2 linked regions of the Telluria mixta genome follow. The protein of the gene in region 1 interacts with the protein of each later gene in a pairwise test. Links are inferred from orthologs where the notes say so. Each region holds a gene or a part of one and is shown in the gene's direction. Other genes may lie near its edges.

What was found. Proteins that work in one complex are often made in the same cells at the same time.
Region 2: the proteins of P0M04_RS32235 (region 1) and gltA interact in binary tests that used the Escherichia coli proteins (3 or more experiments, as listed by UniProt). The link is inferred for Telluria mixta from one-to-one orthologs.

Annotation. Positions count from the first base shown.
Region 1 is NZ_CP119520.1:7,322,370-7,326,572, reverse strand. What follows is about bases 420-3,409. They hold P0M04_RS32235 (diacylglycerol/lipid kinase family protein), read left to right. Parts: upstream 420-1,452; coding sequence 1,453-2,367; downstream 2,368-3,409. Other genes in these bases: cls (cardiolipin synthase), read right to left, coding at 3,360-3,409; P0M04_RS32230 (metallophosphoesterase family protein), read left to right, coding at 2,384-3,220; P0M04_RS32240 (phosphatase PAP2 family protein), read left to right, coding at 692-1,456; P0M04_RS32245 (hypothetical protein), read right to left, coding at 420-527. In the rest of the region: P0M04_RS32250 (sulfate ABC transporter substrate-binding protein), read right to left, coding at 1-221; more of P0M04_RS32245, read right to left, coding at 315-419; more of cls, read right to left, coding at 3,410-4,203. UniProt on the Escherichia coli protein: In vitro phosphorylates phosphatidylglycerol but not diacylglycerol; the in vivo substrate is unknown.
Region 2 is NZ_CP119520.1:3,872,921-3,877,053, forward strand. What follows is about bases 569-3,488. They hold gltA (citrate synthase), read left to right. Parts: upstream 569-1,337; coding sequence 1,338-2,639; downstream 2,640-3,488. Other genes in these bases: P0M04_RS17175 (succinate dehydrogenase iron-sulfur subunit), read left to right, coding at 569-917; P0M04_RS17180 (FAD assembly factor SdhE), read left to right, coding at 1,008-1,274; P0M04_RS17190 (putative quinol monooxygenase), read right to left, coding at 2,750-3,052; P0M04_RS17195 (type 1 glutamine amidotransferase domain-containing protein), read left to right, coding at 3,422-3,488. Also shown: sdhA (succinate dehydrogenase flavoprotein subunit), read left to right, coding at 1-191; more of P0M04_RS17175, read left to right, coding at 207-568; more of P0M04_RS17195, read left to right, coding at 3,489-4,133.

The DNA of each region.
Region 1 (4,203 bases):
TTGCCGGAGCCGCCATGCGACTGCTTGACCGTTACGTTGTCGCCCGTCTTGACCTTGTACTGGCGCGCGAACGCGGCATTGAGGTCCTGGTACAGCTCGCGCGTCGGGTCGTAGGACACGTTCAGCAGGGTAATGTCCGCCGCCTGTGCGATGGAAGTACCCAGCGAAGCGACCGCGACGAAAACAGAGACAAGAGCGGAGGCGACCTTTTTATTGAACATCGTTTTCTTTCGGTTGAGTGTCTGTAGGCAACACCGTAGGGTAGGTGCCTGCTCAGCGAAAGAAAACGAATGAAAACGATGAAGCTTATGAATTTAATGCGCTTTGGACAGGATGAGCAGCCAACGGCGCAGCAGCAGCACTTCCACGTGGCCCGGCTCGACGCCGGTATCGCACTCGATGATCGGGTTGACCGGGTAGAAGCGTTTGCGGAAGTCGCGCGTCACAAGGATCTCGCGGCGACCGAGGCGCACGAGGAAAGGCGTCGGAGCATATTCAAGGCCGAAGGAGCTGTTCAGAGTGGACATGACGATCCCTTTATCGAGTTAGGTTACGTTAGCGTTGGCAAGTTGTCTTGCTCGAGTAGGTACAGAATAGCACAACTACTGTATAAATCTACAGGTACTGTACAAAAAACCAGTTGTTGCATATTTGTGTGGCTTTTTCGCCAATACGCCCCATCTGGAGCGGTATGCTGAATACCGTTCCGTCACGCCTGCGGCGCTTCGTCGCCGCCCGCCTGTCGCCCGAAGGGCAGATGGGCCTGCACCTCACCGTCGGCCTCGCACTGCTGGTGCTGGCGGCCTGGATCTTCGGGGAGATCGCCGAGGACGTCGTCACCGGCGACACGATCACGCTCGTCGACGTCCAGCTCGCGCACTGGTTCCACGACCGCGCCACACAAGGCTTCACGCGGGCCATGCTGGTCGTCACGCACTGGAACGGCGTCGTCGGATCGAGCATCATGGCCGCGCTGCTGGCGCTGTGGTTCTGGCGCCGCCATGCGCATTACTGGCTGATCGTCTGCCTCGTCGCGGTGCCGGGCGGCATGCTGCTGAACGTCGCGTTGAAGCACGTGTTCCGGCGCACCCGCCCCAGCTTCGACGATCCGCTGCTGAGCCTGATGACGTACAGCTTCCCCAGCGGCCACACGGCGGCGGCCACCGTGTTCTACGGCCTGCTGGCGTGCTACCTCGTGCGCCGGGTGCGGACGTGGCGTGCGCGCGCGCTCGTCCTGCTCGGCGCCGTCCTGATGGTGATGCTCGTCGCGCTGTCGCGCATGTACCTGGGCGTGCATTACCTGTCCGACGTGCTGGCCGCGGCGGCGGAGGGCGCCGCCTGGCTCGCGATCTGCATCACGGCCGTGTCGACCCTGCACCGGCGCCGTCTGGCGCGCGGCGAAACGTCGTGGAGCGAGCGTGCCCATCGTGCGGATGCGGCGGAGGACCTGCAGTGAAGCCCGTGACCGTGATCGTCAACGCGGGCGCCGGTACCGGGCACGACGAAGCCGCGTGCGATGCGCTGCAAACGCAACTAACCGACGCAGGCCTGGACGCGGAGCTCGTGCGGGCAGACGGCGGCGACCGGATGATCAGCGCAGCCAGGAGCGCGCTGGCGCAGGGCGCACGCCTTGTCGTAGCCGGCGGCGGCGACGGCACGATCAATGCCGTGGCGTCCGTGATGGTCGACAGCGGCGTGCCGTTCGGCGTACTGCCGCTGGGCACGCTCAATCACTTCGCCAAGGACCTCGGCATTCCGCTCGACCTCGGCGCGGCCGTGCGCAACCTCGCGACGGGAAGGCCCGTGAACGTCGACGTGGGCGAGGTGAACGGCCGCATCTTCTTGAACAATAGCAGCCTCGGCCTGTACCCGGACATCGTGCGCGACCGCGAAAAGCAGCAGCGCCGCCTCGGCCGCGGCAAATGGCCGGCCGCCGCCTGGGCCGCGCTCGCGGCGCTGCGGCGCTATCCGTTCCTGTCGATGCGCCTCACCGTCAACGGCGAGCGGCTCGCGCGGCGTACGCCGTTCGTCTTTATCGGCAACAATGCCTACACGATGCAGGGCCTGGCGATCGGCGAGCGGGCGCGCCTCGACGAAGGCGTGCTGAGCCTGTACGTGGCGCAGCATCCGACGCGCCTGGGCCTGCTGCGCTTCGCGTTCGATGCGCTGGTCGGCCGCCTCGGGCAGGAGCGCGACTTCGACGTGCTGACGGCGCCGGCGTTCGACATCGACACGCACCGCCACCACCTGCTCGTGGCGACCGATGGCGAAGTGACGGAGATGCACCCGCCGTTACGCTACCGGATGCGGCCTGGCGCACTGACGGTACTCGTGCCGCCGGTAGAGAATGACGTCAATCAACCATAACGGAAAGGGGAACCCCATGCGCACACTCGTCCACCTGTCCGACCTGCACTTCGGCCGTGTCGACGCCATGCTGCTCGACCCGCTGCGCGAACTGGTCCACAAGCTGGCGCCCAACGTCGTCGTCGTCTCCGGCGACCTGACCCAGCGCGCCAAGAGCGAGCAGTTCGAGGAAGCGAAGGCCTGGCTCGACACGTTGCCGGGCCCGCAGATCATCGTGCCGGGCAACCACGACATTTCGCTGTACAACGTGTTCCGCCGCTTCCTGCTGCCGCTCGACCGCTACAAGCGCTACATCACAAACGACCTCGACCCCGTCTACATCGACGACGAGATCGCCGTGCTGGGCGTGAACACGGCTCGCTCGCTCACGTTCAAGGACGGACGCGTCAACAAGGAGCAAGTGGAAAAGATCCGCGCGACCCTGTCCGGGCTGCCGAAGGAGGTTACGCGCGTCGTCGTCACGCACCACCCGTTCGACCTGCCGAAAGGGGCGGAAGAGGACGACCTCGTCGACCGCGCGAACATGGCGATGGACGTGTTCGCCGAACTGGGCATCGACCTGTTGATGGCGGGCCACCTGCACATGAGCCACGCGGGCAACACGCAGGCGCGCTACAAGATCAGCGAATACGCCGCGCTCGTCGTGCAGGCCGGCACGGCGACGTCCACGCGCGGGCGGGGCGAAGTGAATTCGTTCAACGTGATCCGCATCGAGCCCCAGCGCATCGAGGTCGACCGCTATGGCTGGGACAGCGTGCACAACCAGTTCCAGGTGCTGAACACGGAGAAGTTCATGCGCAGCGGAAACGTCTGGACGGAAGTGCCGGATGGGATGATGGCGGCCGGGATCTGACGCTCTGCGTCGTCCCCGCGAAAGCGGGGAACCATGCTGAGCTGCAGAATTCCGTACTTCGGAAGCGTCGAGGTGGGACTCGAGTCCGACTTCGGAAACTCAGTATGGGTTCCCGCCTTTGCGGGAACGACGGTGTTCGTCAGATCCAGTACTCCCCAAGCCGCGCCATCCACTCCTTGATCCGGTCGGACCACGGCCGGTGCCGCCACCGCTCCAGCGTGACCTCCTTCGAGTCGCGCAGATCCTCGTTGAACGCGCTCTCCATCGCCGCGCCGAACGCGGGGTCGATGACGACCACGTTCAACTCGTAGTTGTGGATGAAGCTGCGCCGGTCGATGTTGGCCGAGCCGATCGTCGACCAGACGCCGTCGATCACTGCCGTCTTTGCGTGCAGCACGGCGATCTGCAGCTCGAAGATACGCACGCCACCGGCCAGCAACTGGTCGTAGAAGCCCTGGCCGGCGTAGCGGATCAGGCTGTGGTCCGACACGCCCGGCAGCACGAGCCGCACGTCCACGCCGCGTTTCGCCGCGGCGATGAGCGCGTCGACGATCTGCTGGTCGGGCACGAAATAGGCCGACGTGATGTGGATCGATTTCTTCGCCTCGCTAATCGCGATGACGAGGGCCTTGTAGATGTCCGACTCGTGGTCCGGGTCGGACGCGAGCACGCGGATGATCTTGTCGCCGGCCGGCGTCAGCGTCGGAAAATATTCGGCCTGCGGCAGCTCGCCGCCTTCCTGCTGCACCCACAGGTTCACGAACGACCACTGCAGCGGCGCGACGGCCGGGCCTTCGATCTTGACGTGGGTATCGCGCCAGCCGACCTTGTCGCCGTCGACCTGGCCCGGCTTCTGGCGCGAGCGGAACAGCGAGCTGTTCGCATACGTGCTGCTGATGTTGATGCCGCCCGTGAACGCGACCTTGCCGTCGACGACCATCAGCTTGCGGTGGTTGCGGTTGTTCAGCTCCCACTTGCCGCGC
Region 2 (4,133 bases), 3.4 Mb from region 1 along the record:
CCGTCGTGTCGGCCGCGGCGCGCAAGGAATCGCGCGGCGCCCACGCCCACAGCGACTACGAGCAGCGCGACGACGTGAACTGGATGAAGCACACCCTGTTCTACTCGGAAGGCAACCGTCTCGACTACAAGCCGGTCGTGACCAAGCCGCTCACCGTCGACACGTTCAAACCGAAGCCCCGCACGTTCTAATTTAGGTACCAAACAATGGCACGCACAGTCCAACTGAAGATTTACCGCTACGATCCGGACAAGGATTCGAAGCCCTATATGCAGGACGTCACCGTCCAGCTGAAAGACACCGACAAGATGCTGCTGGACGTCCTGCAGCGCATCAAGTCCGACGTCGACGACTCGCTGGCGCTGCGCCGCTCGTGCCGCGAAGGCGTGTGCGGTTCGGACGCGATGAACATCAACGGCAAGAACGGCCTGGCCTGCACGACGAACCTGAACGAGCTGACGCAGCCGATCGTGCTGCGTCCGCTGCCGGGCCTGCCGGTCATCCGCGACCTGATCGTGGACATGACCAACTTCTTCAAGCAGTACCACTCGATCAAGCCGTACCTGATCAACGAGTCGATCCCGCCTGAAAAGGAGCGTCTGCAGTCGCCGGAAGAGCGCGAAGAGCTGGACGGCGTGTACGAGTGCATCCTGTGCGCGTGCTGCTCGACGTCGTGCCCGTCGTTCTGGTGGAACCCGGACAAGTTCGTGGGCCCGGCCGGGCTGCTGCAGGCGTACCGCTTCATCGCCGACTCGCGCGACGAGGCGACCAACGAGCGCCTGGACAACCTGGAAGACCCGTACCGCCTGTTCCGCTGCCACTCGATCATGAATTGCACGGACGTGTGCCCGAAGGGTTTGAACCCGAACAAGGCCATCGGCAAGATCAAGGAATTGCTGGTACGCCGCGCGATCTAATCCCGGCTCATCGATACGTAACAGTAAAACTACCGTACTGCCGGCTACCGGCAGCCGGAGTATAGTGTTGACCCAACAACGGACTCTAGTGTGAATACGCATCAATCCGACCCCGCCAACCGTGCCCGCCTGCGCTGGCGCGCCCGCCGTGGCCTGCTCGAGAACGACCTGATCCTCACGCGCTTCCTGGATGCGCATGAAGAAACCTTGACGGACGAGGAAGTCGATGCGCTGACCCGTCTGCTGGACCTGGCGGATAACCCGCTGATGGACCTGCTGCTGGGGCGCGCCGAGCCCGAAGGCGAGGTCGACCTCCCGCATGTCCGCGCCCTGGTGGCGCGGCTGCGGCAAGCCTGAGCGAAACCGGAAGATTTCGTTTTATTTTGTCTTGTAGACTCACCTCCCAAAGAAGGAAGTGCCATGAACATCTCTGATACCAAAGCCACCCTGTCGTTCTCGGACGGCAGCCCATCGGTAGACATGCCGATCTACAAAGGCACGATCGGCCCGGACGTCGTCGACATCCGCAAGCTGTACGGCCAGACCGGCAAGTTCACCTATGACCCTGGCTTCATGTCGACCGCCGCCTGCCAGTCGGCCATCACCTACATCGATGGCGACAAGGGCGAGCTGCTGTACCGCGGCTACCCGATCGAGCAGCTGGCCGTCAACTGCGACTTCCTGGAGACCTGCTACCTGCTGCTGAACGGCGAACTGCCGAACGCCGCAGAAAAGGAAAAATTCGTCAGCACCGTGACCAAGCACACGATGGTCCACGAGCAGATGCAATTCTTCTTCCGCGGCTTCCGTCGCGACGCGCACCCGATGTCGGTGCTGGTCGGTACCGTCGGCGCGCTGGCGTCGTTCTACCACGACTCGCTGGACATCAACGATGCCAAGCAGCGCGAGATCTCGGCCATCCGCCTGATCGCCAAGCTGCCGACCCTGGTCGCCATGGCATACAAGTACTCGATCGGCCAGCCGTTCGTGTACCCGCGCAACGACCTGTCGTACAGCGCAAACTTCATGCGCATGATGTTCGGTAACCCGTGCGAAGAGTACAAGGTCAACGACGTCCTCGTCCGCGCCCTGGACCGCATCCTGATCCTGCACGCCGACCACGAGCAGAACGCGTCGACCTCGACCGTCCGTCTGGCCGGTTCGTCGGGCGCCAACCCGTTCGCGTGTATCGCAGCCGGTATCGCCTGCCTGTGGGGCCCGGCACACGGCGGCGCGAACGAAGCCGCACTGAACATGCTGAAGGAAATCGGCAGCGTCGAGAACATCCCTGGCTTCATCGAGAAGGTCAAGGACAAGAACTCGGGCGTGAAGCTGATGGGCTTCGGTCACCGCGTGTACAAGAACTTCGACCCGCGCGCCAAGCTGATGCGTGAAACCTGCCACGAAGTGCTGAACGAACTGGGCCTGCAGGACGACCCGCTGTTCAAGCTGGCGATGGAACTGGAAAAGATCGCCCTGAACGACGAATACTTCGTGTCGCGCAAGCTGTACCCGAACGTCGACTTCTACTCGGGCATCGTGCAGTCGGCCCTGGGCATCCCGGTCTCGCTGTTCACCGGTATCTTCGCGATGGCCCGTACCATCGGCTGGATCGCCCAGTGGAACGAGATGATCGCCGATCCGGAACAGAAGATCGGCCGTCCGCGCCAGCTGTTCGTTGGCTCGCCGCGCCGCGACGTGCCGACCATCGACAAGCGTTAAACCGCTTCGTCGTTGGACAGAAAGCGAGCCTGCGGGCTCGCTTTTTTTTGCTTTACACCGGCCGCGCGATTGCGCACCCATGCGGCCGTTCAGCGCCTTGTTGGACTTGCTCAGCCCGGCAGCTTTGCCGCAAGAACGTCAACCTTTTCGATGGACGGCGGCTGGGCAAATAGCTCACCCGCTTTTTCCATGAGCGCGGCTGCGACCGCGCCGGAAAGATGAGCCTGCCTTCCAGCCTCATCCGGAAACGCGTCAAAGATGCCAAAGGTTGACGGCCCCAGGCGGATGCCGAACCAGGCTGTGGTAGCGGGTTCTGCTTGAACGAGGGAAAGACCACTTAACAGAAAGTTCTCTACGTCTTTCTCCTTACCCGGCTTGGCTTCCAGACGAACGAATAACGCGAGTTTGACCATGACCTATCTCCTGTGGTTAAACAGACATGACTTCACCGGACCGCCACGCATTGCGGCGCAACCGCTTGATTCACGTGGCCAAGGGCAGTCTACCCGAAGGACCGATATCGACCCGTTCGCATTCCATCGAAGACTCGGCACGGCGACGAACGGCGACTCGGTGTTGTCGCGCCGGTTGCCGGCACGCATCAGCAATCGCTACAGTAAAACTTTTATGTCGATTTTGGCCGCTCTCAGCCGTTCGAGTCAGCTTGGCAGCTCGCCGAGCCAAAATAATGCTCGCCGGTTATCGAACGTCGGGGCATTTGCATTCACGGTACTGTATGTCCTCACTGCGATCTGCCAAGTTAACTCACAAGGGAGGGCATGATGAATGGACGTAAGAAACTGGCTGGACAGCGTATTGCCGTGCTGGCGACGGATGGCTTCGAACAGGTCGAACTGAGTGTGCCGGTCACCGCGCTGAAGGCGGCAGGGGCGCAGGTCGACATCGTCTCGCTGCACGGCGGCACCATCCGTGGCGTCAACCTGAACAAGCCGGCCAGGCGGGTCGACGTCGACAGGACGATCGAAGAGGCGAGGGTCAGCGATTACGACGGGCTCCTGATTCCCGGAGGCTTCATCAACCCGGATTTGCTGCGCCAGTCCGCCATGGCGCGCGACTGGGTGCGCGAGTTCGACCACCAGGGCAAACCGATCGCGACCCTGTGCCACGGACCATGGTTGCTTGCGTCGACCGGGCTGGCGGAAGGGCGCGCGCTCACCTCATGGCCCGGCGTGCGCGACGACATGGTCAACGCCGGGGCGACATGGCTCGACCAGGAAGTGGTGCGTGACGGTAACTGGCTGACCAGCCGCGGTCCGCAGGACATGGTGCCCTTCGTGCGCGAGATGATCCAGCTGTATGCCGGCGGTCCGGCCGGCAACGGCGCGCTGACGCGTCGGCATTCGGACCCGCAGCGCGAGCGCCCGGCGGCCTGGGCGACCACCGCAATTCGTCTGATGCCTCACATGTCGATGGGCACCGTGCTCGGTATTGCGCTGATCGGCGGCGGGTTGTACGCGGCGAGGCGCGCCGGCG